2 regions of the Lysinibacillus sp. NPDC095746 genome follow, and region 2 is predicted to be linked to the other one. Evidence: riboswitches for the same ligand, from Rfam matches in the RefSeq annotation. Region 2 holds a riboswitch; the other holds the start of a gene.
The links. Region 2 has a riboswitch for preQ1 ahead of ACIQ7N_RS10475 (QueT transporter family protein). Riboswitches for the same ligand answer to the same signal wherever they lie in the genome.

Region 1 (11,548 bases), on a different contig from region 2:
AATACTTTTAGTTTTCAAGCACCTGATTTTTACGTGAAGCTAGGCTATAAAGAAGAATTTGTACTCAATGATTATCCGCTAACGGGTAAGCGATACTATTACACAAAAAAACTATTAAGATTCAATTGTAATGAGAACGCTGAATAAGGTTAGTTTATTAAAGCAGACCGAGGTGATACGGAGAAATTTAAGTAAGTAGAGGATTATTCTCATCTAAGGACTTGTGAGGAAAATAACACACAAGTCCTTTTGTTATACTTTCTCAATCGCTTCTAAAGTGCCTCCTACAAGGCATAGTTTTTCATTCTATTTTCTAGTTGTTGCCGCGTTTCTCTAAATTTTTAGCAGTTTTACTTTGCTCAACATCCTTTTGTTTTTTATAGGTACCCATGAGAAAATCATAGGCTGGGTTCGTAACACCATACCAGTAATTTTCATTTTTGAAATGATGCCATAAATGAACTTTTTTCATCCAACGTCCCCATGGAGATATTGGTCGAAGGGGGCGGTGAGCGATATAATGCTTCCACTCATAAAATAATAAAAAGAGCATGATGCCTGCAATAAATGCGTTTGTCATTACAAAGCTAGATGAAAAAATATAAAAAATGGCTGCTGCAATTGCAATGTTCGGCACACTATACCATAAAGGTAAAAATAATAAATGTAATTCATTCGGCTTTGAATGGTGGTCATAATGTAAACGTTTAAGCATTTTTAACAAAAATGCACTTTTTGGTGGTTTCAGATGAAAAAGAAACCTGTGTGTAACATACTCAGCCGAGGAATACATAATCATTCCTAGAATAAAAACACCTAAAATTCCGATAGACGTTAAATGTAGAATCATCAATCCAAAACTAATAAGGAATAGACAGGTCATGATTAATATATCAGGATAGGAAAAATATTCTTTAAAATATTTCAATTTCATTTATCACGCCTCCAGTATTCGTTATTTTATCTATCTTTCCAGAGTGCTAAGCTTTTCGCCATGGTTGACGTAGACAGCCTTTCTGCTTCCATTGCATCTCCCTTTAATGCAGCGTTTAATAAGTCGTGGTAATAGTTGAAGGACAACACACGATGTTCTTTTTCAGAAAAATATCTTTTTGCCATATCCATATAAATGGAATCGAAGCTATTTAAAATGAGTAGAAAGATGGGATTGACTACAAGGTCAGCACATCTCTTTTGCAAATCCCAATCAAATGCTGCATAGCTTTCAGCACTATCTTCAAGGCGCTCTAGATCGGCAAGGAGAGCAACTACTTTAGGCTGATTAAACGTGACAGCATCACGAATATAAGTCGGAGCCAAAGAACTTCTTAATTCTAATAAGTACATGATAAATTCATCTGTAATGGTATGATGATTCTCAATAATATTAACAAGTGTCGTTAGATTCCCATTGCGCCAATAATCATTTACAACCGCAGGCATTCCTTTTCTCCCTGTTATCCATCCACCCCTTCCTAAACGTTGAAGAGCCTCCCGAATAGTTGGTCGACCAACACCCAATTTTTTGGCAAGCTCTCTTTCCGGCGGTAAAGTACTTCCTACAGAATAAACGCCAGCCAATATAGATCTAATTAATTCAGTTTCAATTTTATCTGAGGAGCGTTCCTTTTCTTTCAAATCCTCGCCTCCTTTGCTTTGTGGTAATATTTAAATACAGTGGTAATACCAAAAATTATATATCTAGTCTGAATTTTCTGTCAATGGTATTTATAAAAAGGATTATCAACAAGCAAGTAAAATACTTAATAGATAATTATTTGCATCAAATAATTAATAGTAGGAGGGAAGAGTATTAAATCAGCCTTCGCTAAGACAAATGAATTTCTCAATCCATAGCTTTGATGGCCATAGTGGTGTAAAGAGAAAAAATATTTTAGTGGAACAATTATAGTTAAAATTTAGTCGATCAACACACCATGTTGGAAAGAAAGAATCGTCAGGGACTTCTTATAACTGACCAAAAATAATATTCTGAATTATAGAAATTTAAATGATTTCTATCAATAAAAGTCCTAAAAAATTCCTATATATCCCTCGATGATCTGAAATTTTTTATGTTTACAATATGTTATTTTGACGCATCTATTAGCAAATTTAATAGGAGTTCATTCTATTATTAATATAAAAAACCTTCGAGTGCATTATTATTCATTTTTTATAATAATTATTAATACGTTGCAAAACGTTACACTTAGTAATTTTTAGTTCAAAAGGGTAAATGAATAATTTTCATAGCGATTAATTATAAAAAAATAAATTGACACTCAAATGTTTATGACTTAATATGAGTCTCAGCATAATAATATAGCTCTTATTAATAACCGTTGAGACGAGGGGTCGAAGATACGGTGGCCAAACAATTTAGTTCATTATGAATTAAATCCAGTGGGCCGAACCTGAGCACAAAATTAAACTTTTGTGAACAATAAGAGGAACAGCAGCTGATAGTATTCGAAGCTTTCCTTAAAATTGGGTGAGCTTTTTTTTATGCCCTAAAAATCTATAATTGTTAGGAGCAGTTAAAATTGTCAGAAAAAGTATTATTCACATCGGAGTCTGTATCGGAAGGACATCCAGATAAAATTGCAGACCAAATCTCAGATGCAGTATTAGACGCAGCATTATCGCAAGATCCGTTATCACGTGTGGCATGTGAAGTATTCACAACTACAAACACAGTAATTGTTGGTGGAGAGATCACTACAAAAGCAGAACTAGATATCGAAAAAATTGCCCGTAATACCCTAATCGGCATTGGTTACACAGATGATAAGTTCGGCATTGATGGTCATAACTGCAATGTACAAGTTTTAGTACATACGCAATCTCCTGATATCGCAATGGGTGTTGATTCTTCAAGCGATACAAAAGAAGTAGGTGCAGGTGACCAAGGTATTATGTTCGGTTTTGCGACGAATGAAACTGAAAACTATATGCCTTTAGCAATTGAAATGGCACATATGCTTGTCAAACGTGCAACTGAGTTACGTAAAAATGGTCAATTCAAATGGGCTCGACCAGATATGAAATCACAAGTAACCATTGATTATACGGATAGTAAGCAACCTAAAATTGATACTGTTTTAATGTCAATCCAACATGATGATGATTTTGACCGAGTAGCATTCATTGATTACGTTACAGAAAATGTAATTAAAGCTGTTGCGAAGCAATTTGGTATGAATGAGGACTTCCGAATTTTAATTAATCCAACTGGTCGTTTCGTAGTAGGCGGACCACACGGAGATGCAGGTTTAACAGGACGTAAGATTATTGTTGATACTTATGGCGGCGCAGCTCGTCATGGTGGTGGCGCATTCTCTGGTAAAGACTGTACAAAAGTTGACCGTTCAGCGGCTTACGCAGCGCGATACGTTGCAAAAAATATTGTTGCAGCAGGCTTGGCAGATAAATGTGAAATCCAATTATCATATGCAATTGGTGTAAGTGAACCAATTAGTATCGCTTTAGAAACATTTGGTACAGAAAAAGTAGCGAAAGAAGAAATTTTAAAAGCGATTCGTCAATTATTCGACTTAACGCCAACTGGCATTATTAACATGCTAAATCTACGTAAACCACAATATCAACAAGTTGCAGCTTATGGTCACTTTGGACGTAGTGATGTCAACGTAACTTGGGAAAAAACAGACAAAGTTTCTGAAATAGAGCAACTTTTAACAGTTGCTATGGGACAATAATGCAATGCGTGCAAGATCGAGTGGCTACAGCGGAATTTTTAGCCACTCAGGACCGCATGCCATTATTTGAAGCTTTAGTCAATTATACTAAACAGGATGTTACGCCGTTTGATGTACCTGGTCATAAAATGGGGTTACATGATAACCCATTAAAATGGACGCTTGGAGAAATGACATTAAGAATGGACGTAAACTCGATGAAGGAACTTGATTTATTAAGTCATCCGGAATCGGTTATTAAAGAAGCTCAACAATTAGCTGCACAAGCATTTAATGTAGACTACGCTTACTTTTTAGTAAATGGCACTACTGTAGGTATTCTCGCGATGATTTTAGCGACATGTAAACAGGGGGATACGTTGATCGTACCTCGTAACTGCCATAAATCAGTTATGAACGGCATTATATTAAGCGGAGCAAAACCAGTATTTATTCAACCTGAAGTTGATCAACATTTTGGTATTGCACACGGAATTTCAGTTGAAAATGTAAAAGTGGCACTTGCAGAAAATCCACAAGCGAAAGCTTTACTTGTAACGTATCCAACATATTTTGGGTCGATGAATCAACTGCAAGAAATTTGCAAGCTTGCACATGAACAAAATGTAACAGTTATTGTTGATAGTGCACACGGAGCGCATTTAACATTTTTACCTGATGCAAACGATGCCATTAGTGCTGGTGCCGATGCAGTAACGGTCAGTATGCATAAAACAGGGGGTTCATTAACACAAAGTTCGCTTCTATTACTACAAGAACAACGAATCGATTCGAAGCATTTGCAAAAAGTATTAAATATGCTGCAAACGACGAGTGCAAATTATTTATTAATGAGTTCTTTAGATGTAGCACGAAGAGAATTAGCGGTGTATGGACAACAACGTTATAGCCAATTAAAGTCAATTGTTGATGCGGCAATTGAAGAAATTGAAAATAATTCACGCTATGAAGTGCTAAAGGCTGAATATGTACAACAAAATTTTAATCAATCCTATGATTGGACGAAACTTGTTATTCGTGTGAACGATCTCGGTTTAACTGGTTTCGAAGTTTACACAATATTGAAACAACAGTATGGCATTCAATTAGAACTTGCTGAAGGATATGTCATAATGGCAGTCATTAGTCATGTTGATACGAATGAAACAATCGGTAAATTAGTACATGCATTGAAAGATATTGAACTTAATCATGCAAAAAAAGATGCGATTCAGTCAGCTTATGTGACAGCGAATCAAATTAATAAATTAGCTATGACACCGCAACAGGCGTGTAATGCTGAAACAGAAACAACGTTAATTTATGATGCGGTAGGTAGAATTAGTGCAGATTCATTAATGATTTATCCACCGGGAATACCACTAATTATCCCTGGTGAAGTTATTTCAGAGGAAGTAGTAGAATTATATAACTTCTATTTTCTTAATTTTGGGAATGTTCTGTTCGAAACGAAAGAAGAAAATTATATTACAGTCGTAAGGGAGACAAATAAATGAGCATTGAATTATCAACATTAGGAAGACACGTATTAATTGAATTTTATGGTTGCCCAAGTGAAATTATTGAGCAAAATGCATTAATCGAGCAGTTTATGAATGAAGCTGCTGACTATTCTGGGGCAACAATTGTAGAATCTTGCTTCCATCATTTCAACCCATATGGTGTTTCGGGTGCAGTAATTATTGCTGAATCCCATTTAACGATTCATACTTGGCCAGAATACGGATTTGCCTCTGTAGATGTTTATACTTGTGGGGACTCAGTAAGTCCTTGGAAGGCAGCAGAATATTTAGAACAAAAACTGCAAGCGAAAAAGACAGAATCATTTGAAGTACCACGTGGAATGGCAGATAAAATTCGCCAATTTGCAGAACAAGAAATTGATACAATTTTAGTGAAACAAGAAGTATTAGAGGACGTGATTTAATGAAATGGTATACAGAACAATGGAGCGATAACTGTAAATTTTCAATCGGATACAACGAAGAGATTCATAGTGAACAATCTCCGTTCCAAAAAATCGATTTTTATAAAAGTGAAGAGTTTGGTACTTTCTTCACGTTAGACGGTTTGATGATGGTTAATGAAAAAGATGAGTTCGTTTATCACGATATGATTACACACCCAGCATTCGCGACTAACCCTGATATAAAAAAGGTATTAATTATCGGTGGTGGTGATGGTGGTACTGCTCGTGAAGTACTACGTTACGAATCAGTAGAAAAAGTAGTCATGGTTGAAATCGATGAGTTAGTATTCCGTTTAAGCCAAAAATACCTTCCAATTACAGCTGCTGGTGTCGAAGAAGATCCTCGTATGGAATTGATTTTCGATGATGGTTTAGCTTATGTTCAAAACGCAGCGGATCAATCATTCGATTTAATATTAGTAGATTCTACTGATCCAATTTCTGTCGGTGAAGGTTTATTTACAACAGCTTTTTATAAAGAGTGCTACCGTGTATTAAATGAAAAAGGAATTTTAATTAATCAACACGAATCACCATACTTCACGGAGTATGCAGAAAACATGCGTAAAGCACATAAAAAAATTAAAGGTATTTTCCCAATCGCAAGCGTATATCAATTCCATATGCCAACGTATCCATCAGGACACTGGCTATTCGGATTTGCTTCAAAAGCATTACATCCAATTAAAGATATTCAAGTAGATGCTTGGGACAAATTTGCTCTAAAAACGAAATATTACAATACAGACTTACACGTTGGTGCATTCGCACTTCCTACATTTGTAAAAGAAGCACTTGATCGCGATGAGTAAACCTTTAAACGTAAAAGCTTACTCTTACGTCAGAGGATTATAGAGACTTTGTGGAGCTTGTTGTGAAGTTGCGGCTTTGTTAGAATTAAATTTCCAGTGCTGTATCACAAGTAATAGTAAACCAGAAGTTTAAACTTATTGTATAAAAAAGTGAATAAACAAAAAAGTCGCCTTATGGGTTCTGTTTTGAGTACAAAAAACAAAACCGCACGGTAAAAAGACAATTAATTAGCATATTAAAAGGTACTGCAAATGCAGTACCTTTTTTGTCCAACTTCAAGTACTCATTTTCTAATACAGTTTGATTTTTAAATGAGAATATCTGATGAACAAACTCAATCGCTGTAATATGTAAAAAAAGAGAACCAATCGTGTTTGAACTGCAATTCGGTAAATAATCTAAATCACTTTGGCTTAAATCGGGGAGTTTCTCTCAAAGTAAAATTCCTTGTATATTCAAGTATCTAATTTTATCAGAATAATTTTCCTTCGAGGCCATTCTATCATCAATATAAATTACCCTCCAATTTACTCATATTAAGTTCTTTTTTCGAACCATAATAGAAAACAATACTCTAGGTTTACCACTTCTTTCATATTTGTTTTTCCTTTGAGTTAAGTTTTTTTAATTTCATTTAGTAAAAATAATACTAAAGTTGTAACAGTAATAAACAAGAAGGGTACAAAGAATTTAAAATGCCCTGATGTTAATAAGTATAATGTGGATAAGGTTAATGTACCTGCTGAAAAAAATAAAATTCTTTTCGTCTTATAATTCATCTTTTACCTCTCTTTTTATCAATAGAGTACGTAAATGTGAAAGTTATTGAAGGAGCTATTAAATATTAATGAATTGTGGCAACATTAACGTTCTTTCACATTAACATTTTTTGTTAGCTTTAATAGTTAGTATATTCTACATAAATTCCTTCTTCCGCTAACCTGCCCAGTAAGTTGAATAGTTCCTTCCATTTAAATTATCACATTAACTAATTCGAGCGAAAATTTTGTTGGCCTTACAGCTCTGCATTCATTCACTATCCAAGATAGTTCACTGCAATCATTGAGTTTTATGGAAAAGTGGCACCAAATTGAGGTGCTTCACTTGGAAAATAACGCCATTTCGAATGTAGAGCCATTAGTGAATTTGCCAAATTTAAAAAAGCTATATATTTTAGGAAATCAGGTGCAAAATAAATCTGTTCTAGACAATGGAATTATGATTTATTGAGGTAATATGACTATATTGTGAATGAATTAAATCTCAGCAAAGTGTTTAGTGTACTATATAACAGTTGTTTTTCCAGAGAAGAAAAATACAATTGACGTTTCATACTATTTTTTGTATTATATTGAAAAGAATGCCCGGACTAGATTGGGAGAGGTTCATAGCAAATACCCTCTATAAAAAACTATGGAAACATGACAATATGCCATGTCCATATCGGACGTGGCTTTTTTTTATGTTTTTACTAATGTTTTAATAGAATGATTGGTAATGCCTCTCTTGAAAAGTGTTGGGAAACATTTTACAAGGAGGTTTTTTTATGTCTTGCCGAAACCGGGATTGAATTGAACTTTTTGGTACTATGGCACACAATATTCGTTAAAAAATAAGAAGAAAGCAGCTCTTTCTTAAAGTGCTGTTATTCGATATAAGGGAGTTTTTCTAGATGAAGCAGGAAAAAGCAATTGTAGTATTTAGTGGAGGTCAGGACAGTACAACTTGTTTGTTCTGGGCAAAAGAACGTTTTGAAGAAGTTGAGGCAGTAACTTTTGATTATGGTCAAAGGCATCGTCTTGAAATTGAATGTGCGAAGGAGATAGCAAGGGAGCTTGGGGTCAAGCATCACATTCTTGATATGTCACTCCTGAATCAGCTTGCTCCGAATGCATTGACTCGACAAGACATAAAGGTAGAAGACGGAGAAAATGGTGAGCTTCCATCGACTTTTGTACCTGGCCGAAATCTGCTCTTTCTTTCATTTGCGGGCGTTTTAGCGAGCCAAGTAGGAGCTAAGCATATTGTAACTGGCGTTTGTGAAACGGATTTTAGTGGATATCCGGATTGTCGAGATGTTTTTATTAAATCCTTGAATGTAACGTTAAATTTATCGATGGATGATTCCTTTGTGATTGATACACCGTTGATGTGGCTGAATAAGGCACAGACATGGGAGCTTGCTGATCAGTTTGGGGCACTTGAATTTATTCGGGAAAGAACGCTGACTTGCTATAATGGTGTAATAGCAGATGGCTGTGGTGAATGCCCGGCATGTAAACTGCGAAATAAAGGGCTTGATGAGTATTTGAGCTTCAGGAAGGAGTCTTAAGGTATGTCAGAATTTATAATCGTCGATAAACTCCAAAAAATAGATGAAGATATTCAAAGAAATCAATTGAACTATCATGCAAAGCGTGTACTCATAAGCAAAGAATTTACTTTCGATGCGGCTCATCATTTACACAATTATGAGGGGAAATGTAAAAACCTGCACGGTCATACGTATCGCGTAGTATTAGGACTGAGTGGATACACAGATGAACGCGGTTTGGTGATTGATTTTGGCGATATAAAAGCAATATGGAAACAAAAAATAGAAATTCATTTGGATCACCGTTATTTAAATGAAACGCTTCCACCCATGAATACGACGGCAGAGAACATTGTTGTTTGGATTTACGAAAAATTGACTGAGGCCTTGCATGATGAACAAAGATATAACGATGCGCGTGTAGAGTTTATCAGACTATATGAAACTCCGACAAGCTATGCAGAAGCTAGACGGGAGTGGATGGAAGTTGAGTAAGGTACCTGTTATCGAGATTTTTGGACCGACGATTCAAGGCGAGGGAATGGTCGTTGGCCAGAAGACTATGTTTGTGAGAACTGCAGGCTGTGATTATTCCTGTTCTTGGTGTGATTCATCGTTTACGTGGGATGGTAGCGGAAAGCATCTTATCGTCCAAATGACAGCAGAAGAGATTTGGTCTGAGTTGAAACGCCTTGGAGGCAGTGGTTTTTCATTTGTCACGATATCAGGCGGCAATCCTGCACTCCATCAAAATTTGGAAGAACTCATTGCGATTTTAAAAGAAAACGACATAAAGGTCGGGGTGGAAACACAGGGAAGTAGGTGGCAAAAATGGATGTATGAGATTGATGAACTGACAATCTCACCTAAGCCACCTAGCTCTGGAATGACCACAGACTATTCGTTACTCTCTAATATGTTCGAAAAGCTTAAAAATCGCGACAGTAATCACCATATATCTCTCAAAATAGTCGTTTTTAATCAAGAGGATTACGAATATGCTAAACAAATTCACCAACGATATCCAATGATTCCTTTTTATCTCCAAGTCGGTAATGATGATCTCACAACGACTGACAATTCTCAATTGATACTCCATTTGTTGGATAACTATCATGCGCTGATTGATAGAGTGATTAACGATGAGGAATTCAGAGATGTCAAAGTACTACCACAGTTGCATGCCCTAGTTTGGGGGAATAAAAGAGGTGTATAAATAGTGTGTCATTACAAGAAATTGTATGGTGTTATCATTATTTATTTGACTTCCATCAAATACGTGTTGTAAAAACCTTCAAATCGAAAGGGAAAAGATTATAACTTGGGAAGGTGTGAGAGTATAGGTTAATTTGGCCTATACTTTTTTTGTACGTTCCAACATGTATATAAGCTATAGAGTAAATAGTTGAATCGTGAAGACAGCAGTAGTAACTAGCCAAGTGCAGGTGTTCACATGCCGATGCGGATATAAAGGTTGAAATAAATATGTACAAAAATGCTTGTTTAACCAATTACATTTTTGACTCCCTTTGTATATTACAACTTTACAGGAGTGGCGAGCATAATAGCATCGGCTAGCCATTGATGTAGCTGGGTTCTAGCCTAGCGAATCATGCGAGTAGAGGCTCCGTGTCAAGTTGTAATTATTCACACACTTGTAAAGAAACGTAGTTAATCAGCGAAAGTGTACATGTTTAGACGAGCAAAAATGTACATTATTATTTTGACATTTACATGCGGAATGTGAAAAAAGTATCTAATCTGAGGAACACGAACTTCATTGATCAATAACCAAACCGATTTTCACAAATAATAAAAATTCCTACCATTTTATCTACTTTCCTATCTTTATTTGTGTTAACTTAATATTGATAATGGTTAACTCAAATAGAGAGAATAGGAGGCAATGACATCAAGTATTTAATTAAGATGGAGGAATAAAATGATTCGAAAGTTTTCTACATATGATCTTGCGCAGATTTCATTGCTAGCTTGTCTTATTATCGTTACAGGCATGTTTAAAATTCCAACAGGTTTTCCTGGGTCTGACTTTCAATTATCAGCACCTATTGCAGTTGCAATTGCAGCGGTATTTGGATTTAAGCGATATTTTCTAGCGGGGATCATTGCAAGTTTAATCTTATTTTTATTAGGTATACACTCGATCTTAAATGTGGAGATCTCTTTCATTTTTCGATTGACTGTAGGCCTACTTATTGTTTTATTTGGGACTTCAATTCCGGTACTTGTTTTGGCAGGCCCAATTGGCACAACGATTGCTAGATTTGGTTTGGCTTTTACGTTAGGAATTCCATTGTTACCGTTAGTAGTTTTGGCTATTCCAGGTATGGTAATCACAGCTGTTAGTGTTTATCCTATAACGAAAATATTACAGACAATAAATAGGAAAGTAGCAGGTAATAATCATGTTAAAAACGTGTTATAGCATTCGCATGCGTGCGGCAGAGAGAAGCCCTGAACTAGGGGAAAAGCATATATCTGGTGGTGAACGGATAGGTAGTAAATCTCAGATAGAGCCAATTGTAAAGCAGTTATTGAACAAAGTAAGTAATCATTCACGTGGAGATGCTGACTTTATACAAATTACCGTTGAAAAAATTGCACATAATCAGATACAGTATTTGCCGCCTTTAGAAATTACAACAGTTGAGGCCGATTCAATTGAAAAGGCCCATAGTGAGGCAAGAAAGATACTAACCTCCTTAGGTG
Region 2 (11,548 bases):
ACCGGTTACATATGCCTGTTTAACTTTAGGTGAGATGGGGCGTAATTTAGGAAACCCACCTTTTGCAACACGTGAATCTTTGCCAGAAATTCGACGTAAGGAGCTTGTTGCAGCAGCAGAGGCTATGGGAATACAAGATTTACGTATGCTTGGTTTCCGTGATAAAACGATTGAATTTGAAGATGATGAAAAAATGGTAAAGCTTGTTGAAGGTTTAATTGAGGAGCTAATGCCTTCTCTTATCTTTACGTTCTTACCTGGTTTTGCAGTGCATCCTGACCATGAAGCTACAGCACGTGCCGTAGTGGAAGCTGTTCGTCGTATGCCAAAAGCTGCACGTCCACAAGTGTTAGGTTGTGCCTTTGCAAATGATACGATTGAAAAAAATGGAGAGCCACATGTTGTCAACGATATACGTGAAATGAGGATGGATAAAATTAAAGCATTACAAGCACATGCATCTCAAACTGCTTGGATGATGCAAGAAACAGAAAAACGTGTTGATAACGGCGAGCCAATGAGTGAAAGCTGGCTTAATATTGAAAAGTTCTATATTGTGAATCCTGATCAATATGTAAAATAACAATAAAACGGTTCTGTCCTCTTTCTTCATTGAGAACAGAACCGTTTTATATTAAGCTACCCTCATCTTTTTAAAAAAATGAATAATGAAAGTTATTGAGAAAATAATAATTAACACCACAAAAAACATATAATGTGGAACGTGAATACCGATGACACTGGCTAGCATTTTCAGTGCAATAATCCCAATAATAATGAATGCTGTTGCCTCTAATTCTGGTATTTTTTCTATAACGATTAAAAATAAGCCAGCAATCGTTCTCATCATTAAAATACCTAACATTCCCCCGATTAGTAATATCCAAATTTGATTGGATATCGCAAAAGCAGCAAAAATCGCGTCAATTGAAAATGCAATATCCATCAGTTCCACAGAAATAACCGTTGCCCAAAAAGTTCCAAAAAGGCGAACCAACAACCCTGTTTTTTTCATCTCTTTAGTACTATCCGCTTCCCCTATCTGTAAAAAATGAGCAACACATAGCCAACCTAAATACAGGGCTCCTAGCAATTTAATAAACCAAAATTCTACCAAATAAACACCTATCCCGATAAATAAAAATCGGAAAAAATAGGCCCCCAACATACCGTACATTAATGCCCGTTTGCGTTGCTTGTTTGGCAAATGCTTTACTAGCACTGCTAATACAAGTGCGTTATCTGCTGAGAGTAAACCTTCTATTATAATTAGTGTTGATATTAACCCCCAAGATACAGGGTCAGTTAAGATCTCTTTCCACATTTCCCAATTGAAAAATTGCATGTATGTAGATAGAATTCCTTGAATGATTTCCAATTACATACCCTCCTACTTGTCCTAAGGTATTCTATTATATGCTTGACCATTTTTGTTATGAGGAAATGTGTGCATCCTTTATTTCTACAAAAAATTCTCGCAAAAATTTAATTATTCTGCATTTTGTAGTTACCTAGATAAAACAGACACCGAAAATTTAGAATTTACTAAAAATTAATAACAAAAAGCTTATAATATGTGCTATCATAGATAAATGTTTTATACGTATACGGAGGATGAATATTATGGAAGCTGCTGACACTAGAACTGTGCAGGTAGAAAATATCTTGATTGCACATCATTTCTTAAAAGACGTAGTGGTGCATACGCCGCTACAAAAAAATGACTATCTATCCGAGAAATATGGAGCTAATATTTATTTTAAACGCGAAGATTTACAGCATGTACGCTCATTTAAACTTCGTGGTGCTTATTATAAGATTAAAAAAATTGAAGAAGAGGCTCGTAAAGTTGGCGTCGTTTGCGCGAGTGCGGGTAATCATGCCCAAGGTGTGGCCTACGCTTGTGCTCAATTGAAAATTCAGGCAAGTATTTTTATGCCTCAAACAACACCTAAGCAAAAAATTGACCAAGTGCGTATGTTTGGTCGTGATTATGCAGAAATTATTTTAGCAGGTGATACCTTTGATGATGCTGCAGAAAGCGCATTTGCTTACTGCGATGAACACGATAAAATCTTTATTCACCCATTTGATGATTTGGATGTCATTGCTGGACAAGGAACGGTCGCTGTTGAAATTATGAATGACATGGAAGAACCGATTGATTACGTGTTTGGAAGTATTGGTGGCGGTGGCTTAATGTCAGGTGTTTCTGCCTATGTGAAAAACCTTTCCCCTAATAGCAAAATTATCGGTGTTGAGCCTACCGGGGCAGGCAGTATGAAGGCTGCTTTTGCAGAAGGCGGTGCAGTGGCACTTGATTGGATTGACAAATTTGTAGACGGTGCTGCGGTAAAGTGCGTCGGTAACCACACATATGACGTTTGTCGTCGCTACTTAGACGATATCGTACTAGTACCTGAAGGAAAAGTATGTACAACGATTTTAAATCTTTACAATAAACATGCTATTATCGCAGAGCCTGCTGGAGCATTATCAGTAGCAGCACTCGACTCCTACAAAGAGGAAATTAAAGGGAAATCAGTCGTTATCATCATTAGTGGTGGTAATAATGATATCGATCGTATGCAGGAGATTAAAGAAAAGTCTTTAATTCACGAAGGCTTACTTTACTATTTCATCGTTAGTTTCCCACAACGTGCAGGCGCACTTCGCCAATTCCTTACAAGTGTGCTAGGTCCAAATGATGACATTACAACTTTCGAATATACAAAGAAAAACAACAAAGAAAGTGGTCCTGCCCTAGTCGGTATCGAACTTGGCAATCGTGAAGACTTCGAAGGATTACTCGTTCGCATGGATGAATTCGGCTTCAAATACAAAGAAGTAAACAACGACATTCAACTATTTGGCTTACTCGTCTAACATAGAAAGTCACACTTGCTAAGTGAGTGTGGCTTTTTTTGCGGGAATAAAAGGTTTATCGAGACTTTTTTGCGATTTATCGAAACTTTTATCTTGTTTATCGAAACTTTTCAAATGTTTATCGACATCTATCTTACAAGCGACACTATCTGACCGCACCGATAGTTTACGTCGCTTACATTTCATCTAACAATTTCGCAGGAATTATATATTTTCTATTTTTCTTTTCACCTATCGCTTCAAATTTTAACTTTTTCAATAAATAATAAACCGCCTTCTCTGAGTCAATATCAAAAAAATTACGAAACTGAGCATTTGTAATATTGTTGCTTATCATTAATCGAAAATCATGTAATGCGATTAGCATCGATTGATTATCAATCGATTGGCAATTGCTACAATGCCATTTCCCATGGATGTAACGTAGAACATGGTCAAAATGACAATGAGAGCATAGTGCACCTTTCTTCAATTCATCCACTTTAATATCTAGGGTCCATTGAATTGGTTTGTGCCTCGTTAAAATATGCGCCGATAATTCTCTCAAATCTTTTTCACTTAGACAGACTTGTTGATGCTGCTTGAACAGTTGATATATCCTTTCTGCCAAGCCACTCACATGAATGATTGGCTGCGACAAGAAAGTGGACGTCATAATCATATTCGGATTTGCAGAAATGACTATATATTCAATCGGTATATGATGACCGCGCATTTGAAATAGCCGACGCAAAAACCTAGCATGGCGCTTCACTTGATCAAAGGGATTTCTAAAGCCATCTACTCTGCCATCAGAAGTAATTCGAATAAATTGATGGTTATCTTCCATATATTCTACACGCCCAACGATATTTTTGATTTCCACTATTAAAATAAAATTCTGCGACATCAACAATGTATCCATTTGATGTATGGATCCACCTTCATCCTTAAGCGCAACATCGTGTAATAAATAATGCGTTTGCTCTAAATAAATACTTTGCCATTCTCGATCTACTCGTTGCTCACCTGCATACCCTGCTCTTGTTCTATTGAGCAAATCTTGATAGTAAGTAGTTTTTGGGTGAGATTTCGGTAATCGCCTTTCAAGCATTTCTAATGTGAGCTGTTTTGATGAAACTTCGCGCTTTTTGAGTAACATTTTTTCACCTCCTTTAGTTAGATTATAATGCACTTCTTTCGACTTAACTAAATTTTCAGTTTTTTATTAACTTCTAAAAAATATCGACATCCAACGAAAAAACGCCCACACCTAGGTATGAGCGTTTTATATTTATTATCCTAGTAGCGCACGGTCTGAGTTCATTTTCTCTCCGCGGATGCGTTCGAACTCTGCCATTAAATCTGGGATGGTTAATTCATGCTTGCGATCCTCGCCGACCTCTAAAATAATTTGACCTTTATCCATCATAATCAGTCGATTTCCTAAATCTAATGCCTGTTGCATATTGTGCGTGACCATTAATGTCGTTAAGTTGTCTTTCTCAACTAAATATTTCGTAATACGTGTGATTAACTCTGCACGAGATGGGTCAAGTGCCGCAGTATGCTCGTCTAGCAATAAAATCGAAGGCTTCGTAAATGTTGCCATTAAAAGTGACAAAGCTTGACGCTCCCCTCCCGAAAGTAAGCCCACTTTTGCAGACAATCGATTTTCAAGATTTAAGCCCAACATCTCTAACGATTCCTTGAAAAATTCACGACGCTTTTTATCAACACCGAAGCGCATGCCTCTACTCTTATTACGTGAGTAAGCTAATGCTAAATTTTCCTCAATCGTCATTGTTGGCGCTGTACCAGCCATCGGATCCTGGAATACTCGACCGATATAGTGAGAACGCTTATATTCTGGCAAAGTAGTAACCTCATTCTGATCAATTGATACCGTGCCAAAGTCTGGTGTTAGCGCGCCAGAAATCATATTCATCATGGTCGATTTACCAGCACCATTACTGCCAATAATTGTGACGAAATCCCCTGGCTTCAAATGCAAATTAATTTCTGCGAGTGCAATTTTTTCATCAGGCGTACCTTCATTAAAAATCTTATTAATGCCGGTTAATTTAAGCAAGGCGCTTCCCTCCCTGCTCAACTGTCTTTACGTGTGTTCTCTCTGCTGCACGCTTCACCTTTCGTTTTCGTTCCTTCCCCTTATTGATAAATTGTGGTAAAACTAACGCTATAATAACAATGATAGCCGTTATTAATTTCATATCTCCTGAATCAAGGAAATCTACTCGTAATGCTAATGCTAAAATAATGCGGTAAATGATCGCTCCAGCAATGACAGCGAAAGTTGTGCGCATAATCGTTTTTGTACCGAAAATTGCTTCACCGATAATAACAGATGCAAGACCAATCACAATCATCCCAATCCCCATACTGACATCTGAGAACTTTGAATATTGAGCGATTAAAGCTCCAGAAAATGCCACAAGTGCATTAGAAAGTCCTAGCCCTAAAATTATAAGTGTATCTGTATTTGCCGAGAAGCTACGAATCATGCGCTTATTATCACCGGTTGCTCGAATAGCCAATCCAACCTCTGTTTTTAAGAACCAGTCTGTAATGAACTTAATGATAATCGTAATGATTAAAACTACGATTATCGTACTCCATGTTGAAGGTAGTTGCTGAACGCCGAGGCCTTTTAATAGGTTATTTAAAGCCGTATCGATTCCTAAATTACTCCAAAACGCTTGAAACTTTGAAAATAAAGTCTCTGAATTTAATAGTGGAATATTCGGACGACCTATCGTATTTTCTGCAGTTGATCCCATAATGCGTAGGTTAATAGAATACAAAGCAATCATCATTAAAATTCCCGATAATAGAGGATTAATCTTTCCTTTTGTGTGAAGAATTCCTGTCATACATCCAGCAATAAATCCAACAACAATTGCCACCAAAGTTGCTAAGATTGGGTGGTAGCCAAGCATAATCATTGTCGCTGCTGTAGCTGCCCCTGTTACAAAGCTTCCATCAACCGTTAAGTCTGGAAAATCTAACACACGGAATGTTAAATACACACCAAGTGCCATAATTGCATAGATGATCCCTTGCTCCATCGCGCCAAATATTGCTAAAGGCATAGTTGCATCATCTCCTCATAATTTCTTAATAAATAATTTCGCTCAACACCATAACTTGAAATTGATTTCTGGGGCGTCCGATAAGCCTTCGTTCCTCTATCGCTACTTCCTAAGGAGTCGCCTAGCCTTACTCCAATCAACTTTCAATATGAACCATAATTTTTAGTATTCTAATAAGATGAAACTAGAAAGGATTACCCCACCATAATTGGGATTAATGCAATGTACTCTATTCGCTCGTAACTATATATAGCGCTAATCCTTCCTCATAATGACTTCATTTTTTATTCTAAAAAGTAGATAAAGCGGGGGCAGTTTTCGTTCTCCCCCGCTTCGTTCCATAAGATAATCATGTCGTCATTACTTTTCTAACAGCTCTGCACCCCAAGAATCCTTAATTTTGATCCCTAAATCATCCGCTACTTTTTTATTGATTAGTAGTTTTAATTTTTGTGGGTATTGCGCTGGTATATCAGCAGGTGTTGCTTCACCTTTTAGAATCTTCACAGCCATTTGCCCCGCCTCATAACCGATGTCATAATATTCAAAACCATATGCAGCTAAGCCACCACGTGCTACAGAGTCAAGCTCTCCTACAACTAGTGGTAATTTATTAGAGTTTGCTACATCAATGACAGACTCAAGAGCCGAAACTACTGTATTATCAGTAATGATATAGAATGCATCTGCTTTACCAATTAATGATTCAGCAGCTTGTTTTACTTCTGCAGAAGTTGCCGCAGATGCCTCAACTACTGTTAGGCCTTGCTCAGCCATAACTTTTTTCACTTCTTTTACTTGTGCTACTGAGTTTTGCTCACCAGCGTTGTAAACCATACCTACTTTTTTCGCACCTAGTTCCTTTAAGAATGCTACTGTTTTTGAAATAGTATCAGGATGTAAATCAATCGTTCCTGTTACATTTTTCCCTGGCTTCTCCATAGATTCAATGAGCTGTGCGCCAACAGCATCCGTTACAGAAGTGAAGACAATCGGAATATCACTAGTAGCTGTCGCCGCCGCTTGTGCTGATGGTGTAGAGTTAGCAAAGATTAAATCTACGTTGGCACTTACTAGATTGTTTGCAATCGTCGTATTAAGACTATTATCTCCTTGTGCTATTTGCGGATCGTATTCAACTTTTAAGCCAGATTCTTCAATTGCTTTTTTGAAACCTTCAGTTGCAGCATTTAAAGATGGATGCTCAACAATTTGAGTAATCCCAATTTTAAATGTTTTGTCATCTGCATTGCTGCTCTCACTTGCATTATTCTTGTCGTTCTCTTTCGAGTCTGATGAACTAGATCCACTGTTGCCACAAGCAGCAAGCATTAAAACTAATCCAAATAACAGGAACGAAAGCTTTCTTAAATTGCTTTTCACAAATAATCCCCCCAATATTATCTCTAATATTTATCACACTTTATCCAAACAAAGTGTGAACTTATCGCTATATTATCGTTATTATATAGGTTCGTCAATAACATTATGAATGTTCTGACTATTAAACTTCACAAAATATTTTATTTTTTCACTTAATTTGTCACTTTAAACCACTAAACTACACTGTTTCTATAAATTGATTTCTTTTTCTAATATAACAAAAGTTTTTTTGACAAATTTCGCGAAGTTATTTTTCTGCTATTGATTTTTCAAGTAATTTATATAAAACCTAAAAACCCGACATTCCCCAAAATAAATGTCAGGCTGTCAAATTATTATATTAATTCACTATTACTTCTACAAGATATCTACTTATTTTGGAAGCATACGTACGTTTGAGTAACACCTTGAATGGCTGAATAAAATCAACATTCGAGTTCACTATCTCGTACTCTCCCTTAATGTTTACATTTTGTTGCTAACAACATTGATCTACACATTTCAGTCTCCTTTTTTACACTTAATGCATATGATGCAAATGAGACGAATGCTGCTTTCAAAAAGGAGGAATACCATGAACAATGAAGAAACCGATTTAAAACAACCTTCTTATTCACAAGAGAAACAAAATGCAAATATAGAGGATATTGACACAATCATCTCTAATCTTTGTGACAGTCTATTTGCATTTGCTCTAGATTTTGCCTTAAATGCCTTGGAATATACAAAAGATTTAGATGGAGAACTAGAATATACAGATGAATTCAAAAAACAACTTGACGATATCATTTTTGAAATAGGAGAAATTAAAAATGTTTTAGATGAATAAATCCCAACGAGAGACCACCTACTTCTTCTTTAGCACCAAGGCATCCTCAGAATAGAAGTTTAAAAAAGCAGAGGTGTCTAAATGCAAAGCTTTCAAGATATGTGTACAAAATTTGCTCAGATTGCCAACGGAAAAGCTTCTATGGAACACGGTGTATGTTCCGTAAAACTTAATCGAAATCTTACTGTTACGATTCAAGGTCGCCCAAGTCGTAGTGCACTTCATGCTGGAATAACGTTCGAATCACTCGATATATATGGAAATGCACTTAACTTAGGTGAAGTTGTAGTACTTCAAGAAGAATTAACACCATTTGTTAAGGTACTTGCAGAAAATAATTTAATTATTAGTGCTGTCCATAATCACTGGATATATTCAGATCCAGTAATTTTATACGTTCATTTTCAATCAATAGAGCCCCCATTAATCTTCGCCCAAAAATTTGCTCAAGCATTTCGTGTTTTAAAAAGATAACTCTACTTGTTAAAAGAACTGCTTAGATCAGTTCTTTTTACTATGACCGTTTTTAATGTTCACGGTTGCTTCTCAGCTATAGTTCAGTTTCATTCATTCCATCTGTAATGAAGCAACTGTACAAGCCCTCTTTTTATGAGCACAACGAACAAGGGCTAAATATTACCTTTAGCACTATGAATTTCTGCGTTTTTTTTACACATTGCTATTTACAAATAAGCATGAACATTGATATGATTGCATTTGCTTCACGTGGTTCGTAACCATCCCACGCAAAAAAACTAAGGAGAAATGTTAATGAAAGTGAAATTTTTAACAACGAGTGGCATAATTGCAGCTCTTTACATCGCTATTACATTGTTAGTCGCCCCATTTGGCTTTACAGAGGTGCAGTTCCGTCTATCAGAAATGTTTAATCATCTAGTTGCGTTTAATCCACGCTTTGCCTTCGGAATCATTATTGGTGTATTTATCTCCAATCTATTTTCACCAAACGGCATTATCGATTTGTATTTTGGTGTAGCCCATTCGATGATTACTCTTGGATTGTTCATTCTTATTTGTAAATTTGTTAAAAATATTTGGGCACGTTTAGTCATTAATACATTATTATTTACTTGCACAATGTTCATCATTGCTTTTGAATTGAACATTGCATTAGAATTACCATTCTTCTGGACATGGTTAACTGTTGCTACAGGTGAATTTGTTGTCTTAGCGGTCGGTGCACCGATTATGTATACATTGAATAAACGCTTAAACTTCAAAAATTTAATTTAACTGACGGATCTTAATAGATTCGTCTTTTTTTATTTTCTTGCTATTCTTGACAACATTCTGAAAATACTTTACAATTCTTTTCAATAAATGCTAAGAAAAAGAATAGTAGCAAGCGGGCGTACTTAAAGAGAGCTGATGGTTGGTGCAAATCAGTAGTACGTACTTGCGAATGGGCTTTGGAGCAGCCTCATCAAATGTGAGGACGAATTTACTCCCCGTTACCGGAGTACGAAAGCGCGCAATTTATGCGAATGAAGGTGGCACCACGGTTACTCGTCCTTTTTACAGAAGGATTGTAGTGACTTTTTTTTATGGAAAAATTAGAAAAGAGGAGTCGAGAGAAGATGAGTATAGTAGTAGAGAAAAAAGGATATTTCGGTGAATTTGGTGGTAGCTTTGTTCCTGCTGAACTTCAAAATGTATTAAATATTTTAGATGAAAACTTCCAAAAATATAAAGACGATGAAGACTTTAATAAAGAGCTAGATTATTATTTCCATGAATATATTGGGCGCAAATCTCCACTTTATTTTGCTGAAAATTTAACAAAACAATTAGGCGGCGCAAAAATTTATTTAAAGCGTGAAGATCTTAACCATACAGGTTCACATAAAATTAATAACGTCCTTGGACAGATTTTATTAGCAAAGCGCATGGGTGCTAATCGTGTGATTGCCGAAACAGGTGCGGGTCAGCATGGTGTAGCAACAGCAACTGCTTGTGCAATGTTCGGAATGGATTGCACCATTTATATGGGTTTAGAGGATACAAAGCGTCAAGCATTAAACGTCTTCCGTATGGAGCTTCTTGGTGCAAAGGTAGTAGCTGTTGATAAAGGTCAAGGGCGATTAAAGGATGCTGTAGATGAAGCATTTGCTGACTTAGTGGAAAACTATGAGACGACTTTTTATTTACTAGGTTCTGCTGTAGGACCTCACCCATTCCCTTCAATGGTCAAGCATTTCCAATCAGTCATTAGCCGTGAAAGTCGTGAACAAATTATAGAAAAAGAAGGCAAGCTACCAGCAGCAGTACTTGCTTGTGTCGGTGGCGGCAGTAATGCGATCGGTGCGTTTGCAGAATATATTGCAGATGAAAATGTTCGCCTAATCGGCATTGAACCCGATAAGGCAGCTACATTAAATGAAGGAACACCCGGTGAATTACACGGTTTCAAATGTTTAGTACTGCAAGATGCAGAAGGCAATCCACTACCTACGTATTCAATTGCTGCTGGACTAGATTATCCTGGAGCTGGTCCAGAGCATAGCTATTTAAAAACAATTGGTCGTGGAGAATATGTAACGGTGACGAATGAAGAAGTGCTTGAAGCATTCCAAGTGCTGTCAAAGGTTGAAGGAATTATTCCGGCACTAGAAAGCTCCCACGCAGTTGCTCATGCACTAAAACTTGCGCCAACATTATCACCGGAAGAGAGCATTATTATCAATATCTCTGGCCGCGGAGACAAAGACGTAGAACAAGTATTTCAAATGTTAAGTAGATAAAAAGTGAAAGAGCGACTTCCCTTTGCGGAAATCGCTCTTTTAACTATACAAATGAAGCTAATTTCGGATAAATTTCTGCGATATTATCTCGAAGCTTTGCCTTCAGGAACTTTCCAACTGATGTTTTTGGAATTTCATCTAAAAATACTACATCATCCGGTGCAAATTGACTTTCTAAAAATGCCAGAAGCTCCTCTTCACTTGCCGCCATTCCTTCCTTTAATACTACACAAGCTAGCGGGCGTTCTTGCCATTTAATATGAGGAATTGCAATAACCGCCGCTTCCAAAACAGCATCATGGGTCATTAACGCATTTTCTAAATCAACTGAGGATATCCACTCTCCACCCGATTTAATTAAATCCTTTGTAAGATTTGTTATTTTGATAAAGCCATCCTCTGTTCTTACCGCAATGTCTCCTGTATATAACCAGCCGTCACGATAAGCATCATTTGTACGTTCATCACGATAATACTCGTGTGAAATCCATGGACCTCGCAAGCGTAACTCACCCATTGTTTCTCCATCCCATGGCACTTCGCCACTGTCATTAATAATGCTCGATTCTATACCGGCCATTGTCATTCCTTGCATT

Region 1: another riboswitch for preQ1. It lies ahead of queC (7-cyano-7-deazaguanine synthase QueC); the one in region 2 lies ahead of ACIQ7N_RS10475 (QueT transporter family protein).

What each region holds. Positions count from the first base shown of each region.
Region 1 is NZ_JBIWGL010000026.1:14,571-26,118, forward strand. Features, by position in the region: gene ACIQ7N_RS17805 (GNAT family N-acetyltransferase) at 1-147, shown strand, start outside; gene ACIQ7N_RS17810 (sterol desaturase family protein) at 314-934, opposite strand; gene ACIQ7N_RS17815 (GntR family transcriptional regulator) at 961-1,638, opposite strand; gene metK (methionine adenosyltransferase) at 2,547-3,722, shown strand; gene ACIQ7N_RS17825 (aminotransferase class I/II-fold pyridoxal phosphate-dependent enzyme) at 3,722-5,218, shown strand; gene speD (adenosylmethionine decarboxylase) at 5,215-5,649, shown strand; gene speE (polyamine aminopropyltransferase) at 5,649-6,503, shown strand; gene ACIQ7N_RS17840 (leucine-rich repeat domain-containing protein) at 7,576-7,734, shown strand; PreQ1 riboswitch class I at 7,879-7,925, shown strand; gene queC (7-cyano-7-deazaguanine synthase QueC) at 8,177-8,836, shown strand; gene queD (6-carboxytetrahydropterin synthase QueD) at 8,840-9,313, shown strand; gene queE (7-carboxy-7-deazaguanine synthase QueE) at 9,306-10,034, shown strand; gene ACIQ7N_RS17860 (hypothetical protein) at 10,761-11,264, shown strand; gene bioW (6-carboxyhexanoate--CoA ligase) at 11,245-11,548, shown strand, end outside.
Region 2 is NZ_JBIWGL010000011.1:108,003-119,550, forward strand. Features, by position in the region: gene bshB2 (bacillithiol biosynthesis deacetylase BshB2) at 1-583, shown strand, start outside; gene ACIQ7N_RS10435 (TerC family protein) at 635-1,378, opposite strand; gene ilvA (threonine ammonia-lyase IlvA) at 1,624-2,886, shown strand; gene ACIQ7N_RS10445 (nuclease-related domain-containing protein) at 3,062-4,027, opposite strand; gene ACIQ7N_RS10450 (ABC transporter ATP-binding protein) at 4,163-4,957, opposite strand; gene ACIQ7N_RS10455 (ABC transporter permease) at 4,950-5,978, opposite strand; gene ACIQ7N_RS10460 (ABC transporter substrate-binding protein) at 6,339-7,361, opposite strand; gene ACIQ7N_RS10465 (hypothetical protein) at 7,936-8,190, shown strand; gene ACIQ7N_RS10470 (DUF1259 domain-containing protein) at 8,272-8,664, shown strand; PreQ1 riboswitch class I at 8,911-8,955, shown strand; gene ACIQ7N_RS10475 (QueT transporter family protein) at 8,962-9,444, shown strand; T-box leader at 9,528-9,728, shown strand; gene trpB (tryptophan synthase subunit beta) at 9,789-10,952, shown strand; partial or broken gene ACIQ7N_RS10485 (AMP-binding protein) at 10,996-11,548, opposite strand, start outside.